Regions from separate parts of the Streptomyces sp. BA2 genome, predicted to be linked through region 3. Evidence: riboswitches for the same ligand, from Rfam matches in the RefSeq annotation. Region 3 holds a riboswitch; each other region holds the start of a gene.
What was found. A riboswitch is a leader RNA that binds a small molecule or an ion and turns the genes downstream of it on or off. The one in region 3 is predicted to bind cyclic di-AMP.
Positions count from the first base shown of each region.

Region 1: another riboswitch for cyclic di-AMP. It lies ahead of E5671_RS40420 (C40 family peptidase); the one in region 3 lies ahead of E5671_RS04885 (LysM peptidoglycan-binding domain-containing protein).
Region 2: another riboswitch for cyclic di-AMP. It lies ahead of E5671_RS20860 (LysM peptidoglycan-binding domain-containing protein); the one in region 3 lies ahead of E5671_RS04885 (LysM peptidoglycan-binding domain-containing protein).
Region 4: another riboswitch for cyclic di-AMP. It lies ahead of E5671_RS28355 (C40 family peptidase); the one in region 3 lies ahead of E5671_RS04885 (LysM peptidoglycan-binding domain-containing protein).

Region 1 is NZ_WSRO01000002.1:8,434,476-8,442,195, forward strand. It holds gene bioB (biotin synthase BioB) at 1-332, opposite strand, end outside; gene E5671_RS40385 (8-amino-7-oxononanoate synthase) at 495-1,637, shown strand; gene E5671_RS40390 (DUF397 domain-containing protein) at 1,638-1,862, opposite strand; gene E5671_RS40395 (helix-turn-helix domain-containing protein) at 1,872-2,732, opposite strand; gene E5671_RS40400 (ATP-binding protein) at 3,005-3,472, shown strand; gene E5671_RS40405 (LysR family transcriptional regulator) at 3,461-4,372, opposite strand; gene E5671_RS40410 (LysE family translocator) at 4,501-5,130, shown strand; gene E5671_RS40415 (DUF6328 family protein) at 5,108-5,674, opposite strand; gene E5671_RS40420 (C40 family peptidase) at 5,858-6,331, opposite strand; cyclic di-AMP (ydaO/yuaA leader) riboswitch at 6,335-6,527, opposite strand; gene E5671_RS40425 (hypothetical protein) at 6,863-7,171, opposite strand; gene E5671_RS40430 (ATP-dependent Clp protease proteolytic subunit) at 7,179-7,720, opposite strand, start outside.
Region 2 is NZ_WSRO01000002.1:4,054,196-4,061,915, forward strand. It holds gene E5671_RS20840 (Ppx/GppA phosphatase family protein) at 1-479, opposite strand, end outside; gene E5671_RS20845 (DUF501 domain-containing protein) at 476-1,012, opposite strand; gene E5671_RS20850 (FtsB family cell division protein) at 1,052-1,531, opposite strand; gene eno (phosphopyruvate hydratase) at 1,621-2,901, opposite strand; gene E5671_RS20860 (LysM peptidoglycan-binding domain-containing protein) at 3,136-3,858, opposite strand; cyclic di-AMP (ydaO/yuaA leader) riboswitch at 3,862-4,052, opposite strand; gene E5671_RS20865 (LysM peptidoglycan-binding domain-containing protein) at 4,235-5,212, opposite strand; gene E5671_RS20870 (cytochrome P450 family protein) at 5,348-6,685, opposite strand; gene E5671_RS20875 (nucleoside triphosphate pyrophosphohydrolase) at 6,768-7,720, opposite strand, start outside.
Region 3 is NZ_WSRO01000002.1:469,005-476,724, reverse strand. It holds partial or broken gene E5671_RS04910 (DUF899 domain-containing protein) at 1-457, opposite strand, end outside; gene E5671_RS04905 (ABC transporter substrate-binding protein) at 903-2,156, shown strand; gene E5671_RS04900 (ABC transporter permease subunit) at 2,153-3,106, shown strand; gene E5671_RS04895 (carbohydrate ABC transporter permease) at 3,103-3,954, shown strand; gene E5671_RS04890 (maleylpyruvate isomerase N-terminal domain-containing protein) at 3,998-4,636, shown strand; gene E5671_RS04885 (LysM peptidoglycan-binding domain-containing protein) at 4,789-5,514, opposite strand; cyclic di-AMP (ydaO/yuaA leader) riboswitch at 5,517-5,673, opposite strand; gene E5671_RS04880 (hypothetical protein) at 6,462-6,653, opposite strand; gene E5671_RS04875 (alpha/beta fold hydrolase) at 6,739-7,578, opposite strand; gene E5671_RS04870 (GlxA family transcriptional regulator) at 7,650-7,720, shown strand, end outside.
Region 4 is NZ_WSRO01000002.1:5,643,942-5,651,661, forward strand. It holds gene E5671_RS28345 (NlpC/P60 family protein) at 1-1,033, opposite strand, end outside; gene E5671_RS28350 (hypothetical protein) at 1,353-1,706, shown strand; gene E5671_RS28355 (C40 family peptidase) at 1,800-3,014, opposite strand; cyclic di-AMP (ydaO/yuaA leader) riboswitch at 3,023-3,179, opposite strand; gene pcrA (DNA helicase PcrA) at 3,423-5,924, shown strand; gene E5671_RS28365 (peptidoglycan DD-metalloendopeptidase family protein) at 5,946-7,580, opposite strand.

The sequences.
Region 1 (7,720 bases), 8.0 Mb from region 3:
ACCAGACAGACCCGCTTGGCGCCGCCCGCCACCCCGGCCGCCGCGGCCTGCGAGGCCTCGTCGGGCTTGAGCCAGGTGTACTTGAGGATGCCGGCCGTCGAGCCGAGGCGCTGCGAACAGTACGAGCAGTCCTCCGGGCAGAGGCCCGACTTGAGGTTGACCAGATAGTTGAGTTTCACCCGGCGCCCGAACCACTGCCGCCGTACCTTCCCGGCGGCGGAAACCACGTCGAGAAGCTCGTCGTCGGAGGTGGCCAGCACGGCCAGCGCCTCTTCACGGGTCGGCAGCTCGCGCCGAAGCCCCTTGTCCACCAGCGTGTTCAGCAGATCCATGGCGCTGATCCTTACGTACGAGAGCCTCGCTTTCCAAGGAGAGTTCGCACAACAGAAACGCTGAGAGGTGTGGGTATTGCCACATCCTGGCCCGGTGGCCGGACGGCTAGGGTCTGTGCACTGTCTACAAACCGGCCAATCCTTACGACCCGGAGGGGACCCATGGCGAGCTCGCCGTTCGACTGGATCGACGAGCAGGCGAGCCTGCGCGCACGGGCCGGACTCGTCCGCACCCTGCGCCCCCGCCCCGCCGACGCGGGCGGTCTCCTCGACCTGGCCAGCAACGACTACCTGGGCCTGGCAAGGCACCCCGAGATCACCGAGGGCGCGGCAGCCGCGGCCCGGCGCTGGGGAGGCGGAGCGACCGGTTCGCGCCTGGTGACCGGCTCCACCGAACTGCACGCGGAACTGGAACGCGAGCTCGCCGAGTTCTGCGGCTTCGAGGCCGCTCTGGTCCTTTCCTCCGGATATGCCGCGAACCTCGCCGCCGTCACCGCCCTCGCCCCGCACGGTTCGCTGATCGTCTCGGACGCGGGCAACCACGCCTCGCTGATCGACGGCTGCCGCCTGGCGCGCGGTACGACGCAGGTGGTGCCGCACGCCGACCCCGAAGCGGTGCGCAAGACGCTGGACGCGCACGCGGGGCCCGCGGTCGTCGTGTCGGACACGGTCTTCTCGGTCGACGGCGACGCGGCTTCGCTGACCGAACTCAGTTCTGTCTGCGGGGAGTTCGGTGCCGGTCTCGTCGTCGACGACGCCCATGGGCTCGGTGTGCTCGGGGACGGCGGCCGTGGCGCCCCGCAGGCGGCCGGACTCGCGGGCACCGCCCACACCGTGGCCACGGTCACCCTGTCGAAGTCCTTCGGCAGTCAGGGCGGTGCGGTCCTCGGGCCCGCCAAGGTCATCGACCATCTGGTCAACGCGGCCCGGACGTTCATCTTCGACACGGGGCTCGCTCCCGCCGCCGCGGGCGCGGCACTCGCGGCCCTGCGGCTGCTTCGCAGGGAGCCGGAGCGCGCCGCGCGGGCGCGCTCGGTCGCGGCCGAGCTGCACGAACGCCTCACGGCGGAAGGTCTCACGGCGGTACGCCCCGACGCCGCCGTCGTCTCCGTACGCGCACCCTCACCAGAAGCGGCCGTGCGGTGGGCCGCCGACTGCCGGGGCGCGGGCCTCGCCGTCGGCTGCTTCCGTCCGCCGTCGGTGCCCGACGGCATCTCACGGCTGCGGCTGACCGCCCGTGCGGATCTCACCGACGCACAGATCGCCGATGCCGTACGAGTGATCAGCCGCGCCGCACCCCGGTAGTCACCGGAGGCCGTGGACGAAGGCCTCCCATGTCGCGGGTGAGAAGAGCAGGGCGGGCCCTGCCGTGTTCTTCGAGTCGCGCACGGCGAGCAGCCCCTGCTTCGGCCCTGAAGCGAGAGGGGCTGTCTCCACGCAGTTGTTCATGCCGTTGCTGCGGCTACTGCGGTACCACCGTGCGCCGTGCAGAGATGTGCTGGAAGGTACGTGCCGAGGCAGTGCAGTCATGGTGCCCCCTTACGCGCCGTCACGTATCCCGGCGATGTGATCCGTTGATTCCTCGGGTGAAAGTGCCTTTCTCTGAAGGGAGTTGAAGGCCTCCGTGTATGCCTGAAGGTCTTCTTTCCGTTCGAGGTAGAGGCTACTCGTCAAGTGGTCGAGAACAACCACATCCAGATCAGCAATGTTCGGAAATGAGAAGATAACGAAAGAGCCGATGAGACCCACGTGCTCTCCGGCGGCGAACGGCAGCACCTGAAGTCGTACATGGGGCAACTGTGCGGCTTCTAGTAACCGTTTCAACTGACCCGCTAGCACCTGGTTGCCGCCCACCGGCCGGTGCAGCACCGCCTCGTCCAGAATCACGCTCAGTCGCAGCGGCGGAGCCGTGCGCAGTACGTCCTGACGTGCCAGACGCACCTCCACCAGCGTGTCCACCTGCTCGTCCGGCAGCCCGTCGAGCGCGGCCCGCGTCACCGCACGCGCGTAGTCCGGCGTCTGGAGAAGGCCGGGCACGACGGTGGTCTCCAGGGTGCGCATCCGACAGGCCTGTGACTCCAGGCTGATGAAGTCGCGGTATGCGGGCGGCAGCAGCTCGCGATAGGCGTGCCACCAGTGGCGGCGTCCACCGTCGTCGTCCGAGCCCGCCAATGCCACCAGCAACTGGCGGAGTTGGGGGTCCCCCACCTCGTACGCATCGAGCAGCAGTCCTACGTCGGCCGCCTTGACGCTGCTACGCCCCGTCTCGATCCGGCTGACCTTCGACTGATGCCAGCCGACCCGGCCCGCCGCCTGGCCGCTGGTGAGCCCGGCGCGCGTGCGCAGCGCACGCAGTTCGGCGCCGAGTTTCCGGCGGCGCACCGCGGGACCGTACCGCATGTCCGTCTCCTTCCCGACGGAGTGTTCCCTTTTCCGGCCTCCCCGAGCCTCTTCAGGGGCGACAGTAGAGGAAGCGCCGACCTCGCGCCCAAATACGGTCTCTCGTAGCAGAGTTCACCGCTTTGAGCGACAGATATATGCACATCTTGGTGGATGGACACCTGTGAGGGGTCCAAGAGTGGCAGGCTGGCGCGAAGCACCATTCCGGGACTGTCCTCGTGCCTTCGCTACGGGTCGGAGCCGAGCCCCGGTGGGAAAGGGACAACGTCGCCATGGCAGACCTTCAGGAAGCATCCGTCACCCTGCCGAGCGATCCTGCCTCGGTCTCCGCGGCCCGCAAATACGTCTCGAGCATCCTTGCCGAGTGGGGCCTGCCGGGCGAGACCGAAGCGGCCGACACGGTCCGGCTCATCGTCTCCGAACTGGCCACGAACGCCGTCCAGCACACCCGGGGCGAGTCGCCCACCTTCAGGGTGGACATCGAGCTGGACCGGGACGAGCAGCTGCGCATCGGCGTGACCGACAGCCATCCCCGCTACCCCAAGCGGCTGCCCGCCGCAGTCCAGCAGGACAACGGCCGCGGCCTGGTGATCATCCGCTGGCTGACCATGGAGTGCGGCGGCAGGCTGTCGGTCGCGCCCACCCCCGAGGGCGGCAAGACCGTCTGGATCGCGCTGCCGTGGACCGCGCCGGTCCGCGACGGGGCCACGGCGCCCTCGGCCTCGCCCTCACCCCGCTGAGCGTCCGAAGGCACCCCGGAGCAGGGCCCGGAAGGTGTCCGCCGCCGGATGCGGCTCGTCGACGCGGTGGACGACCGAGATCGTGCGGCGCAGACTGCCGGGCTCCAGCGGCCTCGTCCCCACCGGTGTCGCCGCCGTCCGCGCCACCATCTCCGGTACGACGGCGACGCCGAGCCCGGCGCTGACGAGCGCGCACACCAGCGCGTAGCCCGGAGTCTCGACCAGGACCGAGGGCGTCGCGCCGGCCCGCACGAGCGCGGACTCCACGCCCTGCCGTGGCGGATGCGTCGGCGCCATGCTGATGAGCGGCTGACCGGCGAGCTCGCTCAGGGGCAGCCGCGAGGGGGAGTTCGCGAGCGCGTGTCCGGGGGAGGTCACCAGGACGAGCTCCTCGACCAGGATCGGCTCCGCGGTCACGGACGCGGGCAGCGGCACCGGATCCGCGGGCTCGTACGTGTGCGTGAGGGCCAGGTCGACCTCGCCCGCCGCCACGGCCGCGATGCCGAGCGGCGGTTCATAGCCCCGTACCGTCAGATCGATGTCCGGATGGGCGCGGCGGAACGCGGTCAGCGCGGGCGGCACCAGATGGATCCCGGCCGTGGTGAAGGTCCCCACGCGCAGCCTGCCGCCGGAAAGGCCCGCAAGCTGGGCCAGTTCGTGCCGGGCCTGCTCCATCTCGTCAAGGACCCTGCGCGCCCGCGCGAGCAGCAGCTCACCGGCACCGGTCAGCCGTGCGCCACGGTGGTGCCGGACCAGGAGCGCGGTGCCCGCCTCCCGTTCCAGCTTGGCCAGCTGCTGGGAGAGGGCGGGCACGGTGTAGCCGAGGCGTTCGGCGGCGCGGGTGATCGACCCGGCCTCGGAGACCGCCACCAGTGCGGCGAGCCGCGTCGGGTCGTACATGGTCTCTCCCGGTGCAGGAGCCGGCGGGAGGTGCGGTGTCCGTCGGCGTGGGGCTAAAGGCCTGCTTAAGGCAGACCCAGGATATTCCACATACCTGCTGAAGGCAGAAGTACGCCAGCCTTGACGCCATGGACGCACAACTGGTCGCCTTCACCGGAGTCGCCGCGGGCATGGTCGCCATGCCGGGTGCCGACTTCGCCGTCGTGGTGCGCAACGCCCTCGCCTCCCGCCGCGCCGGGGTCACCTGCGCGATCGGTGTGGCGGGCGGGCTCCTGGTGCACACGGCGCTCGCGGTGGCCGGGGTCGCGGCGGTCCTCGCGGCGGTTCCCACGCTCTTCCGGGCGTTGCAGGCCGCGGGCGGGGCCTATGTGCTCTACCTCGGGTATCGCGCGCTGCGGTCGGCGGCGCGGCCGCTGGAGAGCTTCGGCGCCCGGGAGGGTGCGGGACAGGAGGCGGTCGGGGGCAGCCTGCGGCAGGGGTTCTTCACCAACGCCCTCAATCCCAAGGCGCCCATCACCTTCCTCAGCGTGCTGCCCCAGTTCGTCCCCGCGGGCAGCCCCGCGATGCCGAGGACACTGCTGCTCGCGTCCATCATCGTGGCCCTCGCCCTGGTGTGGTTCCCGGTCGTCGCGCTCCTGGTCGACCGCCTCGGGCGGTGGTTGCGCAGGCCGCGCACGGCCCGCGCCATCGAGGGCGGCACCGGCGTCGCGCTCAGCGTGCTCGGCCTGGTGCTCCTCACCGAGGCCCTGGTCGCCTGATGTCGTGCGACGTGCCCGATGCCTTGCCGTCGTCGCCCTCGTCCTCGTTCTTGTCCGCCGCGCCACGCACCAGGAGGGGGAGCAGGCCCCACAGGCCCGCGCACACCACCAGCGTGCCCGCGCTCGCGATGATCCCGCCGGTCCTGCCCACCGCCACGTCGACGACCAGGAGTACGGCGCCGGAGACCGCGAACACCAGGACCCCCAGACCGACGCCGGCGAGGCGGGACGACACCCGCACGATCAGCGGCTTGGCGTGCTGCCCGAACAGCCACCTGTGCACGGCGGCCGGAGCGGTGAACAACGCCGCGGCGAGGACGGCGAGCAGCAGCGTGGTCACGTAGGTGGCGCGCTGCATCGTGTCGAGCGAGGGGAAGCGCTCGGTGAAGGCGAGCGTCAGCAGGAACGCGAAGAGGATCTGCACCCCGGCCTGCGTGACCCGCAGTTCCTGGAGGATCTCCGAGAAATTGCGATCGGCACGTTCGAAGCGCGTCTCGTTGCGCGATGGTTCACCCGCAGTGGAAGAACTGTTGTTTTCGGCCATGGCGCACGAGTATCCGCGTCGACGCGCTCCACGCCTGGCGGGCGCGCCGATCAGAGCGCCGACTGAGCGCCGACTGAGCGGTGGCCGAGCGCCGACCGAGCGGCGACCGAGCGGTGGCAGCGGCCGTGAGGCCACCGCCACCGCCCTCCGACAGGTCAGCTACCGGGGATCAGTGACGGGCCATCAGCGCACCCGGCCGTACGAGACGCTCTTCGTCCAGATCTTCTCGAGCCGCACCACGGTGTTCGACTTGGGGGCGTGCCAGATCCGGCCCTTCCCCGCGTAGATGCCTACGTGGTAGACGTTCCGGCCCGAGTGGAAGAAGACCAGGTCGCCGCGGGCGCGGTTGGACGCGGAGACGTGGCGGGTCTTGTTGTACTGCTGTCCGGCGGTGCGTGGCAGTTTCTTGCCCGCGCGCTTGAACGAGTACTGCGTCAGGCCCGAGCAGTCGAACCGGTTGGGCCCCGTCGCTCCGTAGCGGTACGGCGAGCCCTTCTTGGAGGCGGCGATCTTGAGCGCCTTCGTCCCGTGTGTCGCGGCCTCTGCCTCCGACGTGAGCCCCGGGGCCACGAGGGTGCCGCCTACGACGGCGAGCGTGAGGGCCGATACGGAACCGGCCCTGGTGAGCAGCGACGGAACATGATTCAGCGCGGTCATGCGCAACCCTTCGTCAACCGCCTGTGAAGGATGACCTGTCGGATTCGGGCTGACAAAGTTGCCCGGCCGCGGTGTGCGGCTTCACCCCAAGGGTCGTCGTCCGGACCTTCCGGACCGACCCGTCATGCCTGGGTCCTCCACTCCTGCCGATGCACCGATGTCGACCGGTCATCCGGGCGGCGGCAGGATTCGGCGTCCGCCCGGACCGCCCCGCCGCTGTGGCGGGGGCTTGTCGTCGGAAGGGATCTTGACCCGTCAAGGGCAAGAATTCCGAGCCGAAACGGCGTTTTGTGAGGCTCCTCACGGCTGAACCGTTCGGGTGGACAAGGTCGGTTTCGGGATCCGGTCACGGCACCAGACGATCGTTCGACCAGCACCGGAACGAGGAATTCCGGCCCCCGCGTACACATCTGACGCAACTGAAGACGGCCCGAACAACGACGCATGTCTACGCCGAACGAGGTAGCCCGTTTGGTTCGTTTGAGATCGGCCCCGGACGCCTCGGGCTTCGGAGGAGGAGGTGACGGGTGCTCAGGACGGCGACGAGGGCGGCACGATGACCCGTCCGGACCGCCGCTCTCCGTCGAGGACCCGCAGTGCCCGGGCCAGTGTCGGTGCGTGCACGGCGCTCTCGCCCCGTTGATGCATGAGCGTCAGCGCGTCCCGCAGGGCACTGGCCCTGCCGACGAGGGCCTGGGCGGCGCGCAGTCCGCCGTAGGTGTCCGAGGCTCGGGCGGGGTTGATCCGGCCCACCAGGTCGACCACTTCGAGGTAGCGGTCGATCAACTCGCCCTCGGCGCGGGTGAGTGCGGGCAGCGGAGGGAGCTCGGGTGGCAGCATCGGCGGTTCACCCCGCGTCCGGCGTGCGCAGGGACGACTTGCGGCTCGGGATGATCCGGTCCACCAGGCCGTAGTCAACTGCCTCGGACGCACTGAGGATCTTGTCCCGCTCGATGTCGGCCGCGACGCGTTCCGCGCTCTGGCCCGTGTGTTGGACGAGCAGCTTCTCCAGTTGAGCGCGGGTGCGCAGGAGTTCGTCGGCCTGGATCGCCAGGTCGGACGTCTGGCCGTGGACCGGCTCGGCGAGCGAAGGCTGATGGATCAGCACCCGGGCGCCGGGCAGCGCGAACCGTTTGCCGGGGGTGCCCGCGGCCAGCAGGACGGCGGCCGACGACGCGGCCTGCCCGAGGCACGTCGTCTCCACGTCGCAGGTGACGAACTGAATAGTGTCGTAGATCGCGGTCATCGCGCTGAACGAGCCGCCGGGGGAGTTGATGTAGAGCGCGATGTCGCGGTCGGGCGCCAGATATTCGAGGTGCATGAACTGCGCCATCACGTCGTTGGCCGACGTGTCGTCGATCGGCGTCCCCAGGAAGACGATGCGTTCCT
Region 2 (7,720 bases), 3.6 Mb from region 3:
GAGCGGGCGGCCCGGACATGGTCCTCGCCGACGACGAACTCCGTGGAGCCGCCGCCGATGTCGACGACCAAGTAGGGCTTGGCCAGGTGATCGCTTCCCGCGAGCTCCTTCGTCGCCCCCGTGAAGGAGAACTCGGCCTCCTGGTCACCGCTGATGACCTCGGGCTCGACGCCGAGGATGTCCAGGACCCCTCGTACGAAGTCGTCGCGGTTCTCGGCGTCGCGGGACGCGGAGGTCGCCACGAAGCGGATGCGCTCCGCGCCGTGGGACTTGATGACCTCGGCGTACTCACGGCAGGCGGCGAAGGTGCGGTCGAGTGCCTCGGGGGCCAGGCGGCCCGTCTTGTCCACGCCCTGGCCGAGGCGGACGATCGTCATCCTGCGGTCCAGGTCGACCAGTTCGCCGGTCTGCGGGTCGGCGTCCGCCACGAGCAGGCGGATCGAATTCGTACCACAGTCGATGGCTGCGACGCGGGTCACTTGGCGGGCTCCTGCTCGGCGCACGGCGTCACGCACGGTCCCTTGGCCCACCACTGCGGCAGCATCGCGATCGCCTCGTCGCCCAGCGGGTTCACGCCCGGGCCCGCGGCCAGCGAGTGGCCGACCAGGACGTGCAGGCACTTCACGCGGTCCGGCATGCCGCCCGCGCTCGGGAAGCCCTCCAGGACCTCGATGGCGTCACGGCGCGCGATGTAGTCCTCGTGCGCCGCGCGGTACGCGGCCGCCAGCTCGGGGTCCGTCGTCAGCCGCTCCGACATCTCCTTCATGACGCCGTTGGCCTCAAGGGTGCCGATCGCGGAAGCGGCCCGCGGGCACGTCAGGTAGTACGTCGTCGGGAACGGCGTCCCGTCCGGAAGGCGCGGCGCCGTCTCGACGACGTCCGGCTGCCCGCACGGGCAGCGGTGGGCGATGGCCCGCAGGCCGCGCGGCGGACGGCCGAGCTGCTGCTTGAAGGCCTCGACGTCGGCGTCGGTGGGCTCGGTGCGCGGGGTGGTCGGCGGGGGCGTTTGCATGCCTGTCTTTCGATTGGTTCCGTAGAAGTTCTGTCGGGCTCAGTCGGCGGCCGGGCGGTCGGCCTTGTCGACGCCGTCCCAGACGTTCGAGTACCAGGGCCTGGCGGCGGCCCCCTGGTCGGTGCGCTGCTTCTTCGCCGCCTCGGGGTCGATCACCGTGTAGCCGGTCTCGCCCGGCATCACATAGTGCAGCCGGTCCCGGATGCGCTGCTCCGCGTACGCGTCGTCCCGCCAGCGGGCCTTCTCGTCGCGCAGCTTCTCGACGTTCTCGCGGCGCTCGGCCTGCTCCTTGCGCTGGTCGGCGATCTCCGCGCGCTGGGAGACGTACTGCCTTATCGGGTAGGCGAGCGCGACGACCAGCGAGCAGAGCACGAGCGCCAGGAGCGCGGCGCGTCCCGTGAGCCGGGAGCGGCGCGCCTGGCGCTTGGTCTGGGAGCGGTAGACACGCTCCGCGGTCTGCTCGCCGAGCAGTCGCAGCCTGGTCGCGGTGGAGAACCGGTCGCGGTCCTTCACGGCCATGTGTGCCGCCTCCCCGATACGTACGTACGTCCCCGCACACGGTACGGGACCGAGTACGGGGACGTAGGTAACTACAGGGTGGCTACGCCTCAGCCCTTGAAGCGCGGGAAGGCGCTGCGGCCGGCGTACACCGCGGCGTCGTCGAGGATCTCCTCGATGCGCAGGAGCTGGTTGTACTTGGCGACGCGCTCGGAGCGGGCCGGGGCGCCGGTCTTGATCTGGCCGCAGTTGGTGGCGACGGCGAGGTCGGCGATGGTGACGTCCTCGGTCTCACCGGAGCGGTGGGACATCATGCACTTGAAGCCGCTGCGCTGGGCCATCTCGACGGCGTCCAGGGTCTCGGTCAGCGAGCCGATCTGGTTGACCTTCACCAGAAGGGCGTTGGCCGACTTCTCCTCGATGCCACGGGCCAGGCGCTCCGGGTTGGTGACGAACAGGTCGTCGCCGACGAGCTGGACCTTGTCGCCGAGCTTCTCGGTGATGGCGTTCCACCCGGCCCAGTCGTCCTCGAACAGCGGGTCCTCGATGGAGACGAGGGGGTACGAGGCGACGAGCTCCTCGTAGTACTCGGTCATCTCGGCGGCCGAGCGGGACTTGCCCTCGAACGCGTACGAGCCGTCCTTGTAGAACTCGGAGGCGGCGACGTCGAGCGCGAGCGCGATCTGCTCACCGGGGACGTAACCGGCCTGCTTGATGGCCTCGAGGATGAGGTCGAGCGCGGCGCGGTTGGAGTCCAGGTTCGGGGCGAAGCCGCCCTCGTCACCCAGGCCGGTGGACAGGCCCTTGTCCTTCAGGACCTTCTTCAGCGTGTGGTAGACCTCGGTGCCCCAGCGCAGGGCCTCGGAGAACGACTCGGCGCCGATCGGCGCGATCATGAACTCCTGGATGTCGACGTTCGAGTCGGCGTGCGACCCGCCGTTCAGGATGTTCATCATCGGAACGGGCAGCAGGTGCGCGTTCGGGCCGCCGAGGTAGCGGAAGAGCGGCAGGTCGGAGGCCTCCGACGCGGCGTGCGCGACGGCGAGCGAGACGCCGAGGATGGCGTTGGCGCCGAGCGAGCCCTTGTTGTCGGTGGCGTCGAGGTCGAACATCGCCTGGTCGATCAGGCGCTGCTCGGTCGCGTCGTACCCGACGAGCTCCGGGCCGATCTGCTCGATGACGGCGAGGACGGCCTTCTCCACGCCCTTGCCCTGGTAACGGTTGGGGTCACCGTCACGGAGTTCGATGGCCTCGAAAGCACCGGTGGACGCACCGGACGGAACGGCGGCACGACCCGTGCTGCCGTCGTCGAGGCCGACCTCGACCTCGACCGTGGGGTTGCCTCGGGAGTCCAGGATTTCCCGGGCTACGACGACGTCGATGGACGGCACGAGCATCTCCTTCTGGGATGTGACGCGGGTACGCGGGGCGTTGGCCTCGCGGACACGAGCCTAACCGGCTCCCGGGCAACAGCCAGCCGAGCGACCGTCCTGTGGACAAACCGAGAGCAAAAAGTTTCCGAACGGAACAAAGCGGTGGGGGCAGCGGTGGGGACAAATGACCCCCGCCCCGGTGCGTACGGGGGATACGCGCACCGGGGCGGGGAGGATGGCGCCTCGCGGGACCTAGCTGAGGTGGAGCTGCTGGCCCGGGTAGATCATGTCGGCGTTGTCGATGATGTCGCCGTTGAGCTTGTACACCTTGTGCCAGCCGCCCTTGACGTCCTTCGCCTCGGCGATCTTGGAGAGGGTGTCGCCCTTCTTGACCTTGTACTCGCCGTCGCCCTTCTTGACCGTCTTGCCGGTCGGGGTCTCGACGGTCTTCTTGGACTCGGTCTTGGGGGCCTCGGCCTTGGGCGCGGCCTTGGGAGCGGCCTGCTGCGGCTGCTCGGTCTGGGCGCTGGGCGCGCTCTGCGGCTGCTGCTCCTGGGGCTGCTGCTGCGGGGCGCTCTCCTGCGCACCGCCACCCTCGTTGGAGGCGCTCGAGAGGCCGACGCCGCAGCTCGGCCAGGCACCCTTGCCCTGACCCGCGAGGACCTTCTCGCCGATCTCTATCTGCTGGGCCTTGGAGGCCTTGTCGGCGGTGGGCGCGTACTTCGTGCCGCCGTACGCGGCCCAGGTGGACGACGAGAACTGCAGGCCGCCCGTGTAGCCGTTGCCGGTGTTGATGGACCAGTTGCCGCCGGACTCGCACTGGGCGACGGCGTCCCACTCGGAGTTCGTCGCGGCGGAGGCCTGGCCGGCCGCCATCAGCGGGGCCGCGACCGCGACACCGGTGACGCCGGCGAGCGTGGCGACACGGGTGGCCTTGGACGGGCGGCGGTGCTTGCCCTTGCTGGAAAACAGCATGAGTGATCCCCTCACCGACGCCTGCGAGGTGAGCTGTCGGGTTCGGGCCGATGAAGTTGCCCGGCCGCGCTTCCTGAGCGCGACTTAACCCCTAGCCGTTCCCGTCCGCTCTCCGCCTCGCTCTCGCGATGCTGAACGGCCGGGCCCGGCGGAAACCTTGGTTCCCCCGCTCCTGCCTACGGCGCATTACGCGACGACTGTTCCCGAACGGCCGTTGGCAGGACTCGGCGTACCGACCGGCGGGGCCCGCTGTGGCGAGCGGTCACGACCGTAGTCATGCGATCGCCCGAATTTCAAAGACGATCAGGGCTTCTGAGACCCATGTCTCACTTGCGCCAATTGGGACATCGAGCAAAAAGCGACTCGCCAACTACCCCTACTTTTCGCCCAAATCGAGGCTCTGACCGGGAAGGATGAGATCGGGGTCGGAGCCGACCGACTGCTCGTTCTCGGCGTACAGCTCGGCCCACCCGCCCTTCACGTCGTGCTCGTCGGCGATGGCCCAGAGGTTGTCTCCGGAGCGGACCGTGTACGTCCCCTCGGAGCCGTCCTTCTGACGCTCGTCGCCACGGGAGGCGTGCCGGCCCGAGCCCTCGCGTGAGGCGTCGCCTGACGGCTCGTCGTCCGCGCTGTCGCCGCGGTGGCGGCCTTCGCCCTCACCGGCGGGAGGGGTGGGAGCGGGCGAAGTGGCATCGTCCTGCCCGGACTTGTCCGGGTCACCGGACTTGGTCGAGTCGTCCGGCTTGCCGGACTCGTCGTGATTCTTGTCTCGCGCTTCGTCGTCGGCGTCCGGCTTCTCGGAAGCTTCCTCAGAGGGCTTCCCGGAAGGCTCGGCACTATCCGAGGGGTCGGCCGACTCGCTCGGTGACGTGCTGGGCTCGCTCGGCTCGGACGACTCGTCGGACCCGGTCGGCTCCGACGGCTCGTCAGAAGGAATCGTCGTGATCGGGGCGCCCGGGTCGACGTCGGCGGCGGCGCCGTCCTGGGTGAGTCCCGCGATCGGCGCGCAGCTCGGCCAGGCCTCGGGCCCCTGGTCGTCAAGGACCTTCTCGGCGACGGATATCTGCTGCGAGCGGCTTGCCAGGTCGGCGCTCGGCGCGAAGTCGAGGCCGCCGTACTCCTCCCAGACCTGCTGCGAGAACTGGAGCCCGCCGTAGTAGCCGTTGCCCGCGTCCGCGCTCCAGGATCCGCCGCTCTCGCACTCCGCGAGCTTGTCCCACGTGGCGGTGTCCGCCGCGCTCGCGCTGGTGGCGCCGAGCAGCGGGATGGCGATGGCCGATCCTGCGACTCCTGCCGCGACGATCAGGGCCGGGGCCTGGCGGGGGCGTCGGTGACGACCATTGCCGGAGAGCATGCGGTTGCCTTTCGCGTGGCTGGAGCGACGACTGCGGCACGGGATGCCGAGTCGTCGTGAACGTAGCGGCAGTCGAACGCTTGTCACAAGTCGATGCAGCGGAGATCACGTGAAAGTCACAGTCTTGACGGTCCGTCAGTTAAACGTCGTTTCAGGGGCCGAATATTTGCTCTTCTGTGCGGGTGTGAACCCCACGGGCAGGGTGCGGAGTCCGCGCATGATGAGCCCGCCGCGCCATCTCAAATCACCAGGTTCCGCCGCGAGACGCAGGTCAGGGAGGCGCCGCAGGAGGGTCGCGATGGCGGCCTGGCCTTCGAGCCGGGCCAGCGGTGCGCCGAGACAGTAATGAATGCCATGGCCGTAGCCGAGGTGTTGGTTGTCGCGGCGGGAGAGGTCGAGCGTGTCCGGCCGGTCGAAGCGTTCGGGGTCACGATCGGCGGCCGCGAGGACGACGAGGACGGGGTCGCCGGCGGCGACGCTCTCCCCTCCGATGGTCAGCGGCTCGGTCGCGAACCGCCACGTGGCGAGTTCGACAGGACCGTCGAAGCGCAGCAGCTCCTCGATGCCGGTCTCCAGAAGGGCGGTGTCGCCTTCCCCCAGGGATTCCTGGAGCCGCTCACGCTGCTCGGGGTGGGTGAGGAGGGCGTAGGTGCCGTTGCCGATGAGGTTGACGGTGGTCTCGAACCCGGCGAAGAGAAGAATGAAGGCCATCGCTGCGGCCTCGTTCTCGGTGAGGTGCTCGCCGTGGTCGGAGGCGCGGATGAGCCCGGAGATGAGGTCGTCGCCCGGTTCGAGGCGCTTGCGGTGGATCAGCTCGGCGAGATAGCCGCGCATCTTCTTCACGGACCGGGCGACCCCTCCCCTGGGCCCTCCGCCGTGGCGGATCATCATCCCGGCCCAGTCGCGGAAGTCGTCCTGGTCCTCGCGGGGCACGCCGAGCAGGTCGCAGATGGCGTAGATGGGGAGCGGGAAGGCGAAGTCGTGGATGAGGTCGGCCTCCCCCTTCTCCACGAACTGGTCGATGAGCCGGTCGGTCAACTCCTGCACGCGCGGCGCGAATTCGGCGACGCGGCGGGGCGTGAAGGCCTTGGAGACGAGGCGGCGCAGGCGGGTGTGGTCCGGCGGGTCGATGTTGAGCAGATGCGTCATGAGGTTGGCGCTGCGCTCGCCCGGGATGCCGGTCTTGCTCTTCGCGTGCGCGGGCTCGCCGTGATGGGCCGGGTTCTTGCTGAGCCGCTGGTCGGCTAGCGCCTGCTTGGCATCGGCGTACCGGGTGACCAGCCAGGCGTCCACGCCACTGGGGAGCCGGGTCTTGTGCACGGGGGCGTGCTCGCGGAGCCAGGCGTAGGCGGGGTAGGGGTCGGTGGCGAACTCCCAGGTGAAGAGCTCTGGCCCCTGGGCCTCGGGCGGGGTGGCCCCTGCGGGGCAGGCTGCGGGAGGCGCCTCTGCGGAGGCCGGCGGCTGGTCTTGCATGGGTCGACCGTATCCGCGGTTAGCGGTCTTCTTTCCCCGAAGCCCTGCGCACCCCCCATCACCGGCTCCGCCGAGTTCGTCCTCAAACGCCGGACGGGCTGGGATTCCCCTCCGCAGCCAGCACTGCATCCCGATAAGCCCGCGCCGCACCCCGCAGCGCCGCCTCCGGATCCACGCCCTCCGCCTCGGCCTGTAGGGCGAGCGCAAGGAGTTCGTAGCCGACTCCCTCCCCGGAGGGGAGGGCGACCTCAAGCCCCGCCGTCCGCACCCGCGAGGCCAGCTTCGCCGCGAGGGCCAGGCCCGGCTGGCCCAGGGGGATTCCCTCCGTCACCGACGAGCGCTGCTTCTCCTCGGCCTTCGTGCGGAGCCAGTGCGCCTTCACGTCCTCGGGAGTGTCCGCCGAGTCGTCGCCGAACACGTGCGGATGGCGGTGGATCAGCTTCTCCACGATCGTGCCCGCCACGTCGTCCACGGAGAAGGGGGACTCGTCGTCGTCCTCGGCGATCCGCGCGTGGAAGACCACCTGGAGCAGGACGTCGCCCAGCTCCTCCCGCAGCTCCTCCCTGTCGCCCTCCTCGATCGCCTCGACCAGTTCGTACGCCTCCTCGATCGCGTACTTCGCCAGGCCCTTGTGCGTCTGCTGGGACGACCAGGGGCACTCGCCCCGGATCTGGTCCATGACCTGGACGAGGTCCAGGAGCCGCGCGCCCGGCAGGTCGTACGACGCCGGGAGCAGTTCCAGGTCGGGCATCGACACGCGGCCCGAGCCCGCGAGCCTCGCCAGGCCGTCCGTCAGGGCGCGGTCACCCTCGGCCGTGGCGATGACCAGGACCGTGCGGTCTCCTGCGCACGCCTCCACCAACTCCTGGGCCGTGGGCGACGCCTGGCCCACCCGCACGCCCGCCTCGCGCAGATACGGCAGCTGGGGGTGCGTGGCGTCGGCGCACAGGACCTCGTCGGCCCCGTGCAGGGCCTGCCACGCGGGCCAGGAAAGCAGGCCGGGGGCCACCCGGTGGCTCGTGGTGAGGAGGATGA
Region 3 (7,720 bases):
CACCGCCGGGCGGCGCGCCCACGTCGGTGCCGAATGTGCTGTTCGCGGTGGAGTACCAGGTCATCTTGTTCCCGACCCGCCGCTTGTACGCGAGGGCCTCGTCGATCGGGCCGTGCGTGACGATGACGAACCTGGCGTCGTAGGCCTCGAGGAACTCCAGCCGGGTGAACTGCGACGTGAACCCCGTGCAGCCCGGGCACTGCCACTCCTTGCCGGGGAACCACATGTGGTTGTAGACGATCAGCTGTGACTTGCCGTCGAAGATGTCGGCCAGCCGGGCCGGTCCCTCCTCACCCTCCAAGGTGTAGTCGGGCATCTCGACCATCGGCATCCGGCGGCGCTGGGCGGCGATCGCGTCGAGCTCCCGGGTCGCGGCCTTCTCCCGGACACGCAGGTCGTCGAGTTGGCGCTGCTAGGTCTCGGCATCGACGACGGGCGGCAGTGCTTCGAGGGTCATGAGTGCCTCCGGTTCGCGGTGTGCACATATAGACCGTGCCCGGGCGCGGAACTCATCGCTCTCCGGCGATTTATCGCCGCCCGGGACCGCGCCCGTGCCGCGGATGGCGGTGGTGCGAGTCAACTGCTGTGCCTCGCCTCCGTCTTCGGGAGCGAAGAGGTGGGGCGCGGCTTCGCACGCTCGATCTCCACACGGTTGTACCGAGCGGGGCAGCAACACCCTGAGGGTTCTGGGCCCGTACGAGGACAGCAGCTCCTAAGGGCGACGAGCCGCTGTCGCACATCCTCAGCGGCATACCGGCGCTTGGGCAACGGCAAGAACAACCACTGAGCCGCGAGCCCCCGGATCAGCCGACACACGGCCGTAGTCCCTCTGTCGTAATCCGCCTGCATGGTTGATCGTTGGGCCGTCGGGATCAGCCGTACAGCGAACAGGGGGACGACCTATGACGATCAACCGCAGGGGACTGCTCGGGGCGGGCGCCGTGTTGGGGCTGCTGAGCGCATGTGGCTCCAACACGGGCCGGGACGATGGTGGTTCAGGCGACGGGCCGAAGCTGTCGCAGTGGTACCACCAGTACGGCGAGCAGGGCACCGAGCAGGCCGTGAAGAAGTACGCCGCCGCCTACAAGAAGGCGAACGTCACCGTCCAGTGGCGACCCGGCAACTACGACGAGCAGACCGCGGCCGCGCTCCTCACCGACTCGGGCCCTGACGTATTCGAGGTCAACGGCCCGTCCCTCGACCAGATCCAGGGCAAGCAGGTCGCCGATCTGACCGAGCTGTTCGACGGCGTCAAGGACGACTTCAACCCTGCCGTTCTCGCCCCGAAGACGTACGACGGCAGGATCTGGGGCATCCCCCAAGTCATCGATATGCAGATGCTCTACTACCGCAAGAGCCTGCTCGCCGACGCGGGGGTTCAGCCCCCGAAGACGCTGGACGAGCTCGTGGACGCCGCGAAGAAGCTCACGTCGAAGAAGACGAAGGGCCTGTTCCTGGGCAACGACGGAGGCGCCGGCGTCCTGGGCGGCACGCCCCTGTACGCCGCCGGTCTCGAACTCGTCACCGCCGACGGCAAGGTCGGCTTCGACGACCCGGCCGCCGCCCGCGCCCTCGGCAAGATCCACCGGCTGTACGCCGACAAGTCGCTGCTCCTGGGCGCGCCCGCCGACTGGTCGGACCCGTCGGCGTTCGTCCAGGGGCTCACCGCCATGCAGTGGTCGGGCCTGTGGGCCCTGCCCACCGTGCAGAAGGAACTCGGCGACGACTTCGGCGTCCTGCCGTTCCCGAAGGACGGCGCGGCGGGCAAGCCCTCGGTGCCCGTCGGCGCGTACGCCGCCGCGGTCAGCACGCGCAGCAAGCACCAGAAGGCCGGCAAGGACTTCCTCAAGTGGCTGTGGATCGACAGCACCGACCGCCAGGAGGACTTCGCCCTCGCGTACGGATTCCACATCCCGGCCCGTATGTCCCTGGCGAAGAAGGCTGACAAACTCAGCAAGGGCGCGGCGGCCGACGCCGTCCGCTACACCACGGACTACGGCCACGCCGAGCCCCTCCTCTGGACCCCCGCCAGCAGGAGTGCTTACCAAGATGCCTTGAGCCGGATCATCAAGGACGGTGCGAGCCCCGACGGCGAGCTCAAGAAGGTCGTGCGCAAGGTGTCCGCCGAGCTCGGCCGGGTGAAGAAGAAGTCGTGACCACAGCAGCCCCTCGCGAACAACAGGCAAGTGGGCGAAGGAAGTTGTGGGGACAGCAGAACCGCACCCTCTGGTTCTGGGTGTTCGTCGGACCCTTCCTGCTCGGCCTGGGCGTCTTCACGTACGTCCCGCTCGGCTGGAGCGTCTACCTCAGCTTCTTCGACGCACACAACACCGTCACCCCGAACGACTTCGTCGGCCTCGGCAACTACACCGAGATGCTGCGGAACGAGGCGTTCACCGACAGCCTGTGGACCTTCCTGGTCTTCTCGCTCTTCATCGTGCCCGCGACGTACGCGCTCTCCCTCGCGCTCGCCCTCATGGTCCACCGCCAGCGCCGTGCCCAGGCGTTCTTCCGCTCGGTCTTCTTCCTGCCCGCGGCCTGCTCCTACGTCGTGGCCGCGCTCATCTGGAAGATGTCGATCTTCAACGGAGTACGGTTCGGGCTCGCCAACACGGTCCTCGGCTGGTTCGGCGGCGACCAGATAGCCTGGCTTTCGACCACCGACCCGCCCTGGTACTGGGCCGTGATCGTCACCGTACGGCTCTGGCTCCAGGCGGGCTTCTACATGGTGCTCTTCCTCGCCGGACTCCAGCGCATCAGCCCCACCCTCTACGAGGCTGCGGCCGTGGACGGGGCGCGGCCCGGCTGGCAGGTCTTCCGCCACATCACGTTCCCGCAGCTGAAGGCGACATCGGTGGCGGTGGTGCTGCTGCTCGTCATCAACGCCTTCCAGGCGTTCGACGAGTTCTACAACCTGCTCTCGGACTCCCGCGGCTACCCGCCCTACGCCAGGCCCCCACTCGTCTACCTCTACTACACGGCGCTCGGTCAGGGACAGAACCTCGGTCTCGGCAGCGCGGGCGCCGTCCTGCTCGCCCTGATCATCGCGGTGGTGACGGTGGGTCAGGCGAAGTGGTTCGGGCTCGGCAGGAAGGAGGCGGAATGAGAGGCCACACGAGGGACGACGCAAGGGTCAGGGCGGGCCGCGCGCTGCGCCTCTCGCTGCTGATAGCACTCGCGCTCCTGTTCCTGATCCCCTTCTACCTCCTTGTCCGCAACGGGCTCTCGTCCGAGAGTGACATCACCTCGCCCGAGTGGACCTTCTTCCCCTCCTCGCTGCGCTGGGGGAACGTCAAAGAGCTCTTCGAAGACACCTCCGTACCGTTTGCGCGCTCCCTGCTCAACTCCTCGCTCATCGCGGTCGCGACGACGCTCGGCACGCTGCTGCTGGCCTCGCTGGCCGGCTACGGCCTGGCCCGCATCCCGTACCGCCACGCGAACAAGGTGTTCTACGCGATCCTCGGCACGCTGATGGTCCCGGCCTCCGTCACCTTCGTCCCGACGTTCGTCCTGGTGTCGTCGCTCGGCTGGGTGTCGACGCTGCGCGGTCTGATCGTCCCGACGCTGTTCTCCGCCTTCGCGTGCTTCGTATTCCGGCAGTACTTCCTCGGATTCCCAAGGGAGTTGGAGGACGCGGCGCGCGTCGACGGGCTCGGATACTGGCGCACGTACTGGCGGGTGGTGGTGCCCAACTCCCGGCCCGTCTTCGCGGCGGTGGGCACGATCGTCTTCATCGGCGCGTGGAACTCGTTCCTGTGGCCGCTGGTCATCGGACAGGACCGCGACGCATGGACGGTGCAGGTGGCCCTGTCGTCGTTCACCACGTCCCAGGTGATCAGGCTGCACGAACTCTTCATCGCGGCCGCTGTGTCGATCGTGCCGCTGCTCGTCGTGTTCCTGTTCTTCCAACGGTGGATCGTGGCGGGGGTGGAGCGGTCGGGCATTGACGACTGACTATCGACGACTGACTATTGACGACTGACTTACGATCTTCCGCATGCAGAGCGCGGACATCGCAGTTGACGGAGAAGACCTGCGCCGGGTCGTCACTCTGGCCATCGACACCCTGAGGGATGCAGATCCCGACGCCTGGGAGGCCAAGGCGGGAACGCTCGAGTGGACGTGTTGGGAGACGCTCGAGCATCTGGCCGACGATCTGTTCACCTACGCCGCGAGGTTTGGGCTCGCCAAGCCGCCGATGTCAACGGTGTTGCCGTTCCGGACGAGCAGTGACCGAAGTGGTGGGCCGGAGAATGTCATCTTCGTTGATCGGGCCTCGGGACCCGAGGGTCTCCTGACCATCCTGGAGGCGTGTGGAGGCTTGCTGGCGTCCGTGCTGCGCACGGCACCCTCAACCACCGTCGCTCACCACGTCTTTGGGCCCTCGGACCCAGAGGGCTTTGCTGCCATGGCAGTCGTTGAAACCCTTGTGCACACCCATGACATCACTCAGGGGTTGAATCTGGAGTGGTCGCCGCCGAGGGATCTGTGCGAACGGGTCCTGCAGAGGCTCTTTCCCCACGTCGCCATTGACTGTGACGTCTGGCAGATCCTGCTGTGGGCGACGGGACGCACCGCCCTCCCTCATCGCCCACGACTCACCGAGTGGCGCTGGTACGGCACGAAGGGCGTGTGAGTGCCCACCGCGCGACTGGGGCGAACGCATATTGGTTTGCCGCCGGTCAGCCCTCTCGGATAGGAAGCCGGCCCCGGACAGGCCTGAGCCCCGGGCGCCTGGCGCGCCGGGGCTCAGAGGGGACGAGAGGGATGATGCGAGGGGGGTGCGGTCTAGTACGGGCCGTTCACGTTGTCGATCGAGCCGTACCGGTCGGCCGCGTAGTTGCAGGCGGCAGTGATGTTGGCGACCGGGTCGTAGCTGTCCAGCGAGGTGCCGGGCACGTGGTAGGCGTCGAACGTGGGGCCGATGACCTGCAGGAGTCCCTTGGAGGGGGTTCCGGCCACGGCGTTGGAGTCCCAGTTGTTGATAGCCAGCGGGTTGCCGGAGGACTCGCGCATGATGTTGCGGTGGATGCCCTCGTAGGAGCCGGGGATGCCGCGCTGGGCCATGATGTCGAGCGATTCCTTGATCCAGCCGTCGAGATCGTTGGTGTACGACTTCTTCGCCGGGGCAGAGGCGGGCTTCGCGGCTGCGGTGTCCTTGCGCTCGGAGCGGTCTGCTCGCTCGGCGGTGGCCTTCTCGCCGAGGGTGAGCTTGATACCGGGGTGGATCAGTGCCGGGTCACCACCGAGGGCGTCGCGGTTGTCCTCGTACAGCTTCTTCCAGCCGCCGCTCAGCGAGTGCTCTCGGACGATCTTGGAGAGGGTGTCGCCCGCTGCGACGACGTAGGTCTTCGGGGCAGCGGCGGGCTTGGCGGCCGGGCCTGCCTGCGCGGCGCTGGCGGCGGTCGCGCCGAGGACCGGGAGCACGAGCACGGCCCCGCCCGTGCCTGCGGCGGCGATGCCACGGGTGAGTGAGCTGGACTTGGGACGGCGGTGCTTTCCCTTTGCAGGCATGACGAATTCCTCTCCGTCGCCTACGAGGTGAGCTGTCGGGTTCGGACGGGAGATGTCCGGTCGCACTGCGCATGCGACTTCACCCCGAGCCGTTCCGGAATCCGGATCGGCGGCTTACCTGGGTCCCCCGCTCCTGCCGAGCGAAAGTGAGTGATGGGAAGGGTTTCCGGACAGCGGCAGGATTCGGCGTTCCATCCGGATTGACGGTGACGTTAAGCGAGAAAGCCCGGACGGAACAAGAGCGGAATTCGAATAGGGAATGCGCGAGGCCAGTCCTTGATGACCGGAACCGCCCACTTTCTTTGATCAAATAGCCCCAACTTTCTTTACGCAGAACGGAAGTGCGCTCAGCGGCTCCCCGGGAGGCGCGAGCTGTTGGTGTGACCTATTCCACTGAATGGGATGCGGGCTGGAGGGCGACTCGATGGCGTATCGGATCGCGCCATTTCGCATGAGTATCCCGCAATGCAGGCATGGCTTTATATACATTACCAATACTGAGCAAAAGCATTTCTTACGGGCAAGATGGACATGGTGCGAAGTTCACTTTCCCTGCCAAAGCGGGCATATTGAATGGTCCGGGTCCTGCTGCGCAACGCGCATAGCGCGAGTGCCAGCCGCTCCCGACGTCACCGAGGCGACAGCGCACGGCCTCACTCACCAGATCGAGCAGCTCCCGGCATCTAGAGCCGAAATGGGGAAATCAATGTCGACGAGGGGGCGGAGGTTGGAGATGCTCAATCCCCGTATTGGGGCGACCTGTTGTATTCCCTATCCGATCTGCATTTTGAGAATCCCGACTCTTCGCCCGCTCCGCCCACACGTCGAACCTCTGGTCCGTCATGCCACCACGATCCCTGACTCTCGCCTTGGTGCAGGGCGAGTTCAGCCGCATCGAAGCCGAACCGGACAGCCCTTCCGCACACGCGGCCGGAACCGGCACAGCGCTAGATGTCGCTGTCGCCGCTGGGTAGTTCGTTATGGCCTTCACTCCAGTTGTTGACCCACCCGCACACCCCGCACGCGTAGCGGCCGTTGACGCCCGATACCTCGGTGCCGCACCGGCGGCAGTCCGTCGTAGTGATCTCCTGAGATTCCAGGAACGCCATGGCCAGCGTCTGGGGCCTTTCGGATGTCATGACCCCGACCCTATCCACGAGGCTGACGGCGACCTGGCGAGGGGGCGCTCGCGCGTGAGGATCCAACCGGGAGGGGCGTCAGCCTCTAGGCGGTGAAGAAGTCGACGAGCGCGCGGGCGATCTCGCCGGGCGCGTTCTCTGTGGGGATGTGCCCCGCATCTGGAATACGTACGAGCGCGGTGTTCGGGATCTCCGAGGCGAACCGCTCGGCGTACTCCACCTTCTCGAAGGCATCCTCCTCGCCCCAGATCAACAACTTGGGCGTCGTGGACCGCCGCAGCGCGGGCGCGAGATCAAGGGTGTAGCGGCTGTCGGCCGCGCCTGCCAGGGCCATCCAGGAGCGGCGTACCCGCGCATCGGTCCACGGCTCCAGATAGTCCGTGATCAGCTGCTCGGTTGCGGCGCCGGCCAGTGCCGCCGTCACCGCCCGTCGGCGGGCGTCGAGAACGTCGTCGGCGGTGGCCCCCGCAGCGTCCCCCGGGCTCCGGAACCGGGCCACGTGAGGCGCCGGCCAGGAGTCGTAGGTGACCGAGTTGACCAAGGCCAGCCGGGACACCTCCAGCACATCGTGGACGAGGAGATGCTGGGCGACGGCGCCGCCGATGTCATGACCCGCCACGGCGATCGGCCCGGAGATCTTCAGGGCGGACGCAAATCGTGTCACCCAGTCCGCAATGGCCGGGACCGTGGCAGTTTTCAGGGTGAGTTCGCCTCCCGAGCGCCCAAGCCCGGGGAGATCGACCGCAATAGGCCGCAGCCCCGCCTCAGCCAGGCGGTCCATCACAGGGAGCCAGACCCGGCTCCAGTACGTTCCGTGCAGCAGCAACACGGCGGGGCCGTCCTGCTCCACGGTCAGATAGCTCGCTGATTCGCCGTCGACCTGGACTCCGGTCCTCAGCACTCCCGTTTCGCTCGTCTCACTCATGGGACCACTGTGACCCGGGCCCGGCCGCCCGGCCCAGAGTCCAGAAAGACACCGGCGGGTACATTCCTGCCATGAACCCGCATCGGGTAGTGGCACTGCTCAACCCGCCCCAGTCGCCCTTCGAGCTCGCCTGTGCCGCCGA
Region 4 (7,720 bases), 5.2 Mb from region 3:
GCGTCGCCCCCGCGAACGGCATCTGGCTGATCGGTGCGAGGCGAACCGGCGCGCTCGGGTTCGGGGCGTGGATCATCTGGCCGTTGCCCACATAGATGCCCACGTGGCTGATGCCCTGGTAGAAGAAGACCAGGTCACCTGGCTGGATTTGCGAGCGCGGAACGCGTTCGCCCGCGGCGATCTGCGCATACGTCGTGCGCGGCAGATCGACCCCCGCCGACCGGTAGGCGGCCTGGGTGAGCCCCGAGCAGTCGAAGGCGTTGGGGCCGGTGGCGCCCCAGACGTATGGGCTGCCGAGGGCCTTGTGGGCGTACGAGACGGCCGCTGAGGCACGGGAGTTGGGTGCCTTGGCCGGAGCGCCCGAGGCGTCGTCGCGGTCCGCGGTACGGGACGCCCTGTCCTCGCCCGTGAGCTCCGCGCGCTGGCCGCCGGTGAGCTGCGAGAGGAGCCGCTTGGCCGTGTCGAGCTTTCCGTTGACGGTCTTCTTGTGCTTGTTCAGCTCCGCCTGGCGGGACTTGAGGTGCGCGAGGGTGTCGTCGGCCTCGGTGCGCAGCTGGTCGATCTCCTGGAGCTGCTTCTGTACGCCGGTGACGGCCGCGGCCTGGCGGCTGTCCGCCCGGTCGGCGAGCGCGGCGCGGTCGAGGTACTGGTCGGGGTCGGAGGAGAGCGCGAGCTGGACGGCCGGGTCGATGCCGCCGCTGCGGTACTGCGCGGCGGCGATCGAACCGAGCCCCTCGCGCGCCGAGTTGAGTTTCTCCGTCTTGCGGGCCGCCTCGTCCCGCAGCTCGCCCAGGGACCTCTCCGCTTTCTCGGCCTTCTCCTTGGCGCCGTTGTACTTCTCGGTGGCGACCTCCGCCTCGCGGTAGAGCGCGTCGACCTTGGACTTCACCTCGGCCGGACCGATGCGTGGATCCGCGTGTCCCGTGCCGTCGAAGGCGGTGGCCGTGGCGGCCCCGGCGAGGGCGATGGTGGCGGCGGTGCGGGCCGTATGGCCACTGAGCGAGCGCTGTTTCGGCTTGCGGTGCGCTGCCACGAAGGGGGCTCCTTAAGGTTCCGGCGGCGGCCCGCACAGGGGGAGCGGACCGCCGCCGGATTCTCGGCGGTGGTGTCCGGATGCCGCCCCTGGTCCGGGCGGCGGTGGGGAGCCGGTCACCTGACGAAGGACGCTAAACCTGACCGTCACGGGTTGGTGACGGATTGTGCACAACTGGCGGAAGTGCGCGGGTCGGTGACCGTATGTGACTGCGTGATCTGTCGGGTCGGCACTCTTCGCATGCGCGTGTGACCGATGCGGGGCTTGGGGCCCACCTGGCTACGGAGTGGTGATAGGGGCCCGGCTAGGCTCCGGGCCCATGGACGTACTCACCCATCTTTTCGTCGGCCTGCACATCATCGGCATCGCCTCCCTCCTGGGCGGCTTCCTCACCCAGATGAAGCAGATGGGTCAGGGCACGGCCCGCTTCAGCCCCGCGATGCTGCACGGCGCGCTCACGATGCTCGTCACGGGCGTGATCCTGGTGGGCCTCAACCAGGCGGACGACAACCCCGTCAACAACGTCAAGATCGGCATCAAGATGGCCGTCCTGATCGTGATCCTCGCGCTGGTCTATGTGAAACGGGACGAGGAGAAGGTGGACAAGGGGATGTTCGGCGCCGTCGGGCTGCTGACCGTCGCGAACATCTTCATCGCGGTGCTGTGGACCTGACACGACCCGGGACCTGACACGACCCGCAGAAAACGGCCCTCCACGCGCGCGTGGAGGGCCGTTTCTCGTGTGAAGGGTTCTCGTGGGCGGCGGTTACGCGGGGCGCACCACGCTGTGGATCGGCATGTAGTAGATCGACTCGACGCGGACGTTCGTACCCGGCTTCGGGGCGTGGATCATCTTGCCGTCGCCTATGTAGATCCCTACGTGGCTGATGTCGTCGTAGAAGAAGACCAGGTCACCCGGCTTGGCGTCGGCGGTCTTCACGGTTGTGCCGACCTTCACCTGGTCCCACGTCGTACGCGGCAGGGAGATCCCCGCGGCCTTCCACGCGTCCTGGGTGAGCCCGGAGCAGTCGTAGGAGTCGGGGCCGGTGGCGCCCCACACGTACGGCTTGCCGATCTGGGCCTCGGCGAAGTTGATCACCTTCGCGGCCTTCGTCGCGTAACCGCTGTCCGTGTCGCCGGAGCCGGAGCCGGAGCCAGTGCCGGAGCCCGTGTCGGAACCGGAACCGGAACCGGAGCCCGAGTCCGGGGTCTCCTTGTCCTTCTCGCGCTCCTTGGCCGCGGCCTCTTCCGCCGCCTTGCGCTTGGCCTCCGCCTCGGCCTCCTGCTTGCGCGCCAGCTCGGCGGCCTTGCGCTTGGCCTCTTCTTCCTTCTTCTTCTCGATCGCCGCGAGCCGTGCCTTCTCCTCGGCCGTCAGCTCCGAGAGCAGCGTGCGCGCCTGGCCCAGCTTCTTCTGGACGGTCTGCTTGCTCGTCTTGAGATCGTCCCGCGAGTCGCTCAGCGTCTCCAGGCTCTTGGCGGCCTTCGTGCGCTGCTTCGTCGCCGAGACCTGCTGCGTCTGGTAGTCGTCGACCGCCTTCTTCTGGCGCGCGGTCAGCCTGTCCGACAGGTGGTTCTGGTCGAAGAAGCTCTGCGGGTCGTCGGCGAGCATCATCGTGGCGGTCTCGGAGACGCCGCCGGTGCGGTACTGCGCCGCGGCGAACGTGCCCAGCTGCTGGCGGGCCTCGTTCAGCTTGTCGGTGCGCTTGGCCACATCGTCGAGAAGGGTGTCTACCTTCTTGCGCTGCTTGTCGGTGCGCTCCTTGACCGAGTTGTACTTCTGGGTGGCCACGCCCGCCTGGTGGTAGAGGTCGTCGACCTTCTTCTGGACCTCTTCGAGACTGGGCTTCTGCGGCGCGGACGGTGCCGCTTGCGCGCTCTGTGACAGGAGGGCCACGGAGGTGAGGGCTGCCGTCGTGATGCCGATGGCGGGGGTGGCGCGTAGGCCGGCAATGCGGGTCCGCGGCTTGCGGTGCGACGCCAAGGGAGGCGACTCCTTCCGTAGACCGCCTACCGGGTTAGCTGTCGGGTTCGGGCGGGTGGTTCCGGAAGGTTGCCCTACAGTCCCGTACTTCGTACGGGACCGATTCACCCCAAGTTCATCGTGGGTCCCCGGCTCCGAGGAGATCGAACTCGGCGGAGGCCGCCCGTTCCCGGCGGGGTTCGCCGGTGGGAGTACGAGCAGCCCGCGGAGCACGCTAGCCAACTCGTGTGGCCCGTGTGAAGGTTGATGTTCGATATGCCCGATACATTTTCGTTACTTTACGAAGCTCTTGACGCGGGCACGCCGTGCCATGGCGGAGAGTGACCGGACGCGAGCGAGGCGTAGCCGGGTCGACCTGGCCGGAACCCGGGGCGGGTTGTCAGTGGGGCCGCCTAGACTCGGGAGGCGATGAGCAGCCTCTTTGATGACAGCTTCCTGGCGGACCTCAAGCCCTCGCGGGCTTCGGAGGAAGAGCCCCCGCCGCCGCCCGAGGACAGTGCTCCGGAGTCCGTTCCGGATGATCTGTTCGACGGGAAGTTCGACGCGCCCGTGCCCCGGGACGCGCACTACCGCGGCGGCGCCCCGCGCCCCGTGCTCGACCCGGCTGCCCTGCTAGACGGGCTGAACGAGAACCAGCGCGCGGCCGTCGTGCACGCGGACTCCCCGCTGCTCATCGTCGCGGGCGCAGGCTCCGGCAAGACCCGGGTCCTGACGCACCGCATCGCGTATCTCCTGGCCGAGCGGCATGTGCACCCGGGACAGATCCTGGCGATCACGTTCACGAACAAGGCCGCGGGCGAGATGAAGGAGCGCGTCGAGCAGCTCGTCGGACCGCGGGCCAACGCGATGTGGGTGTCGACGTTCCACAGCGCGTGCGTGCGCATACTGCGCCGCGAGTCGAAGACGATCGGCTTCACCTCCTCCTTCTCGATCTACGACGCCGCCGACTCCAAGCGGCTGATGGCGCTGGTCTGCCGCGATCTGGACATCGACCCGAAGAAGTTCCCGCCGAAGTCCTTCAGCGCCAAGATCTCGAACCTGAAGAACGAGCTGATCGACGAGGAGACCTTCGCGGGCCAGGCCGCCGACGGCTTCGAGAGGACGCTCGCCCAGGCGTACGCGATGTACCAGTCGCGGCTGCGCGAGGCGAACGCCCTCGACTTCGACGACCTGATCATGACGACGGTCAACATGTTCCGCGCGTTCCCGGACGTCGCCGCGCACTACCGCCGCCGCTTCCGCCACGTGATGGTCGATGAGTACCAGGACACCAACCACGCCCAGTACGCCCTGGTGCGCGAGCTGGTCGGCCCCTCCGGAGGCGAGGGTGACGACCCCGCCGAGCTGTGTGTCGTGGGTGACGCGGACCAGTCGATCTACGCCTTCCGCGGCGCCACGATCCGCAACATCCTCCAGTTCGAGGAGGACTACCCCGACGCGACCACGATCCTCCTGGAGCAGAACTACCGCTCCACGCAGACGATCCTGACCGCGGCCAACGCCGTCATCGAGCGCAACGAAAGCCGCCGCCCCAAGAACCTGTGGACCAACGCGGGCGCGGGCGCGGGCATCATCGGCTATGTCGCCGACACCGAGCACGACGAGGCGCAGTTCGTCGCCGACGAGATCGACCGGCTCACCGACGCGGGGGACGCGAAGGCGGGAGACGTCGCGATCTTCTACCGGACGAACGCGCAGTCCCGTGTCTTCGAAGAGATCTTCATCCGCGTCGGCCTGCCCTACAAGGTCGTCGGCGGCGTCCGCTTCTACGAGCGCAAGGAGGTCCGGGACGTCCTCGCGTATCTGCGGGTGCTCGCCAACCCCGAGGACTCCGTCCCGCTGCGGCGCATTCTGAACGTACCCAAGAGGGGCATCGGCGACCGCGCGGAGGCGATGATCGACGCGCTCTCGCAGCGAGAGAAGATCTCCTTCCCGCAGGCGCTGAAGCGCGTCGACGAGGCGTACGGAATGGCGGCCCGCTCGGCGAACGCCGTCAAGCGTTTCAACGTGCTGATGGAAGAGCTGCGGACCATCGTCGAGTCCGGCGCGGGTCCCGCCGTCGTCCTGGAGGCCGTGCTCGAACGGACCGGGTATCTCGCCGAGCTGCAGGCCTCGACCGATCCGCAGGACGAGACGCGCATCGAGAACCTCCAGGAACTCGCCGCCGTGGCCCTGGAGTTCGAGCAGGACAGCGGTGAGGCGGGCTCCGAGGACGACAGTGAGGATGCGGGCGAAGGCGCGGCCACAGGTGTGTCCGGCACGCTCTCCGAGTTCCTGGAGCGGGTCGCGCTCGTCGCGGACTCGGACCAGATCCCGGACGAAGAGGACGACGGCTCCGGAGTCATCACACTGATGACGCTGCACACCGCCAAGGGCCTGGAGTTCCCCGTCGTCTTCCTGACCGGCATGGAGGACGGCGTCTTCCCGCACATGCGCTCCCTCGGCCAGGTCAAGGAGCTGGAGGAGGAGCGCCGCCTGGCGTACGTGGGCATCACGCGCGCACGGGAGCGCCTCTACCTGACACGGTCCTCGATGCGCAGCGCCTGGGGACAGCCTTCGTACAACCCGCCGTCGCGCTTCCTGGAGGAGATCCCGGAGACCCACCTGGACTGGAAGCGGAAGGGTTCCGTCGGCGCACCGGCATCTTCCGGGCCCGCGGCCTCGATCGCCTCCTCCCTGTCGTCGTCGCGCTCGCGCGGCGGGGGCGCGCAGGGCTTCGCCACGCGCCGTGCCTCGGAGAAGCCGGTGGTCGCGCTGGCGGTCGGGGACCGGGTCACGCACGACCAGTTCGGCCTCGGCACCGTGGTCGGAGTGAAGGGGACGGGCGCGAACGCCGAGGCGACGGTGGACTTCGGAGAGCCGAAGCCGAAGCGGCTCCTGCTGCGGTACGCGCCGGTGGAGAAGCTGTAACGCCGCGGGCGGCGGCGGGAGTTACGTCGGGTCGAGGCCGTGGCTGCGCAGCCACGGCAGCGGGTCGATCGCCGAGCCGCCGCCGGGGCGCACCTCGAAGTGCAGGTGCGGTCCTGTGGAATTGCCGGAGTTCCCGGAGAAGGCGATGGGATCGCCTGCCTTGACGGGGCCGCTGGAGACCTTGTGCGTGGAGAGGTGGCAGTACCACGTCTCCGTGCCGTCCTTGGCGGTCACGATCGCCATGTTGCCGTAGGCGCTGTTCCACTTCGTGGAAACCGTGCCGTCGGTGGCGGCGAGCACCTCTGTGCCGTACGACACCGGGAAGTCGATTCCGGAGTGCGCGGACATCCAGTTGATGCCGGCCTGTCCGTAGTACGCGCTCAGACCGTGCTGCTTCACCGGAAGCGAGAACTTGGGGCGCAGGCGCTCCTTGCGCGCGGCTTCCTCGGCGGCCTTCTTCTCGGCGGCGACCTTCTCCGCCTTGAGGTCGATGCGCTCCTGGGTACGGCTCGCGCGGTCGGCGAAGTCACCGGCGTCCGCGGAGAGGTTCGCCAGCTGCGTGTCGAGCTTGTTGTTGGCGGCCGATGGCTGCACCGACGTGGCGTCCGGGGCCGATGCCGCCTGCGGCTCCTTCTCGTCGCCGCCGCCGAAGTCGCCCACGGAGGCGGCGGCGATGCCCGCGACACCCATCACGCAGGCGGAGGGCACGGCGACGGTGAAGAGCGCGGAGCGCTTGGCGGGGGAGCGGCGGCGGGCCCGCGAGCGGGAGCCGTGCGTACGGTCCCTGACCGGCGGCTCGTCGTCACCCGCGGCTCCCCGGCGGCTCGGCTCGACCGGGCCGAGCGCATCGGCGGGAGCCTCGTCGGGGGTGAACTCGTGCTCGGCGGGGGTCGGTTGGGCGTAGGCCTCGGGGGAGTGAGCCTCGGAGGCGTAGGACCCGGTGTCGTAAGGCGAATGCTCGTACGTTTCGGGCGTCTCGTACGTGTCGGGCGCTCCGGGCGTGTCCTGAGCCTCGTACGCGCCGTGCGCCTCGTGCGCCTCATGTGTCTCGGGGGTGTCGTACGCCTCGAGCGTCTCCGTGGCCCCGTACGTCATGTCCTGGCCGCCGGAATTCCACGCGGTCGCGTCGTACGCGCCGGTGTCGAAGGCCTGGGTCTCCCACTGGCCGGTCTGCTGCGGCTGGTGCTGCGGCTGGTGCTGCGGCTGGTTCCAGGCGGTGGCGTCCCAGTGGCCTGTGGTGTCAGGGCCCGGCTGCGCGGGAATGTCGGCGGAGAGGTGCTGATAACCGCCGGTCGACCACATGGCGCTGGTGTCGTAACTGCCGGTCTCGTAACCACTGGTGTCGTACGCGGCTTGGTGCTGCGCGGCGTACGGGTCGTAGTTCAGCGTCTGCTGCGTCCCCGTGGTGGACCACTGGCCGGTGTCGTACGAACTGCCGGGCATGTCGCCGAAGAGCGGGTCGGACGCGAAGCTTCCGGTGTCGGGGCCGGCCGTCGCATAGCTGCCTGTGGTGTCGAAGCTTCCGGTGGAGTAGCCGTCGTATCCGGTGTAGGCGCCGTGCTCGGTGCTCTGCGGGTCGTACGCCGCGTAGGGCGCATAGTCGGCGGGTGCCGAGGCCGGGGGTGTCGAGCTCCCCGACGGGTGACGGTCGTTCACCAACTTCTCTTTCGCCTCGGCAGCAGGGGCAGAGCAGTGCGGCGACTGTACCCGGCGGTATGCGGGCGCGACAATCTTCGGCAGGTTTCACGCTCTCAGGAAACGGGCATTCGGCCGCCTTTCGGCGGACTGCGGGCACA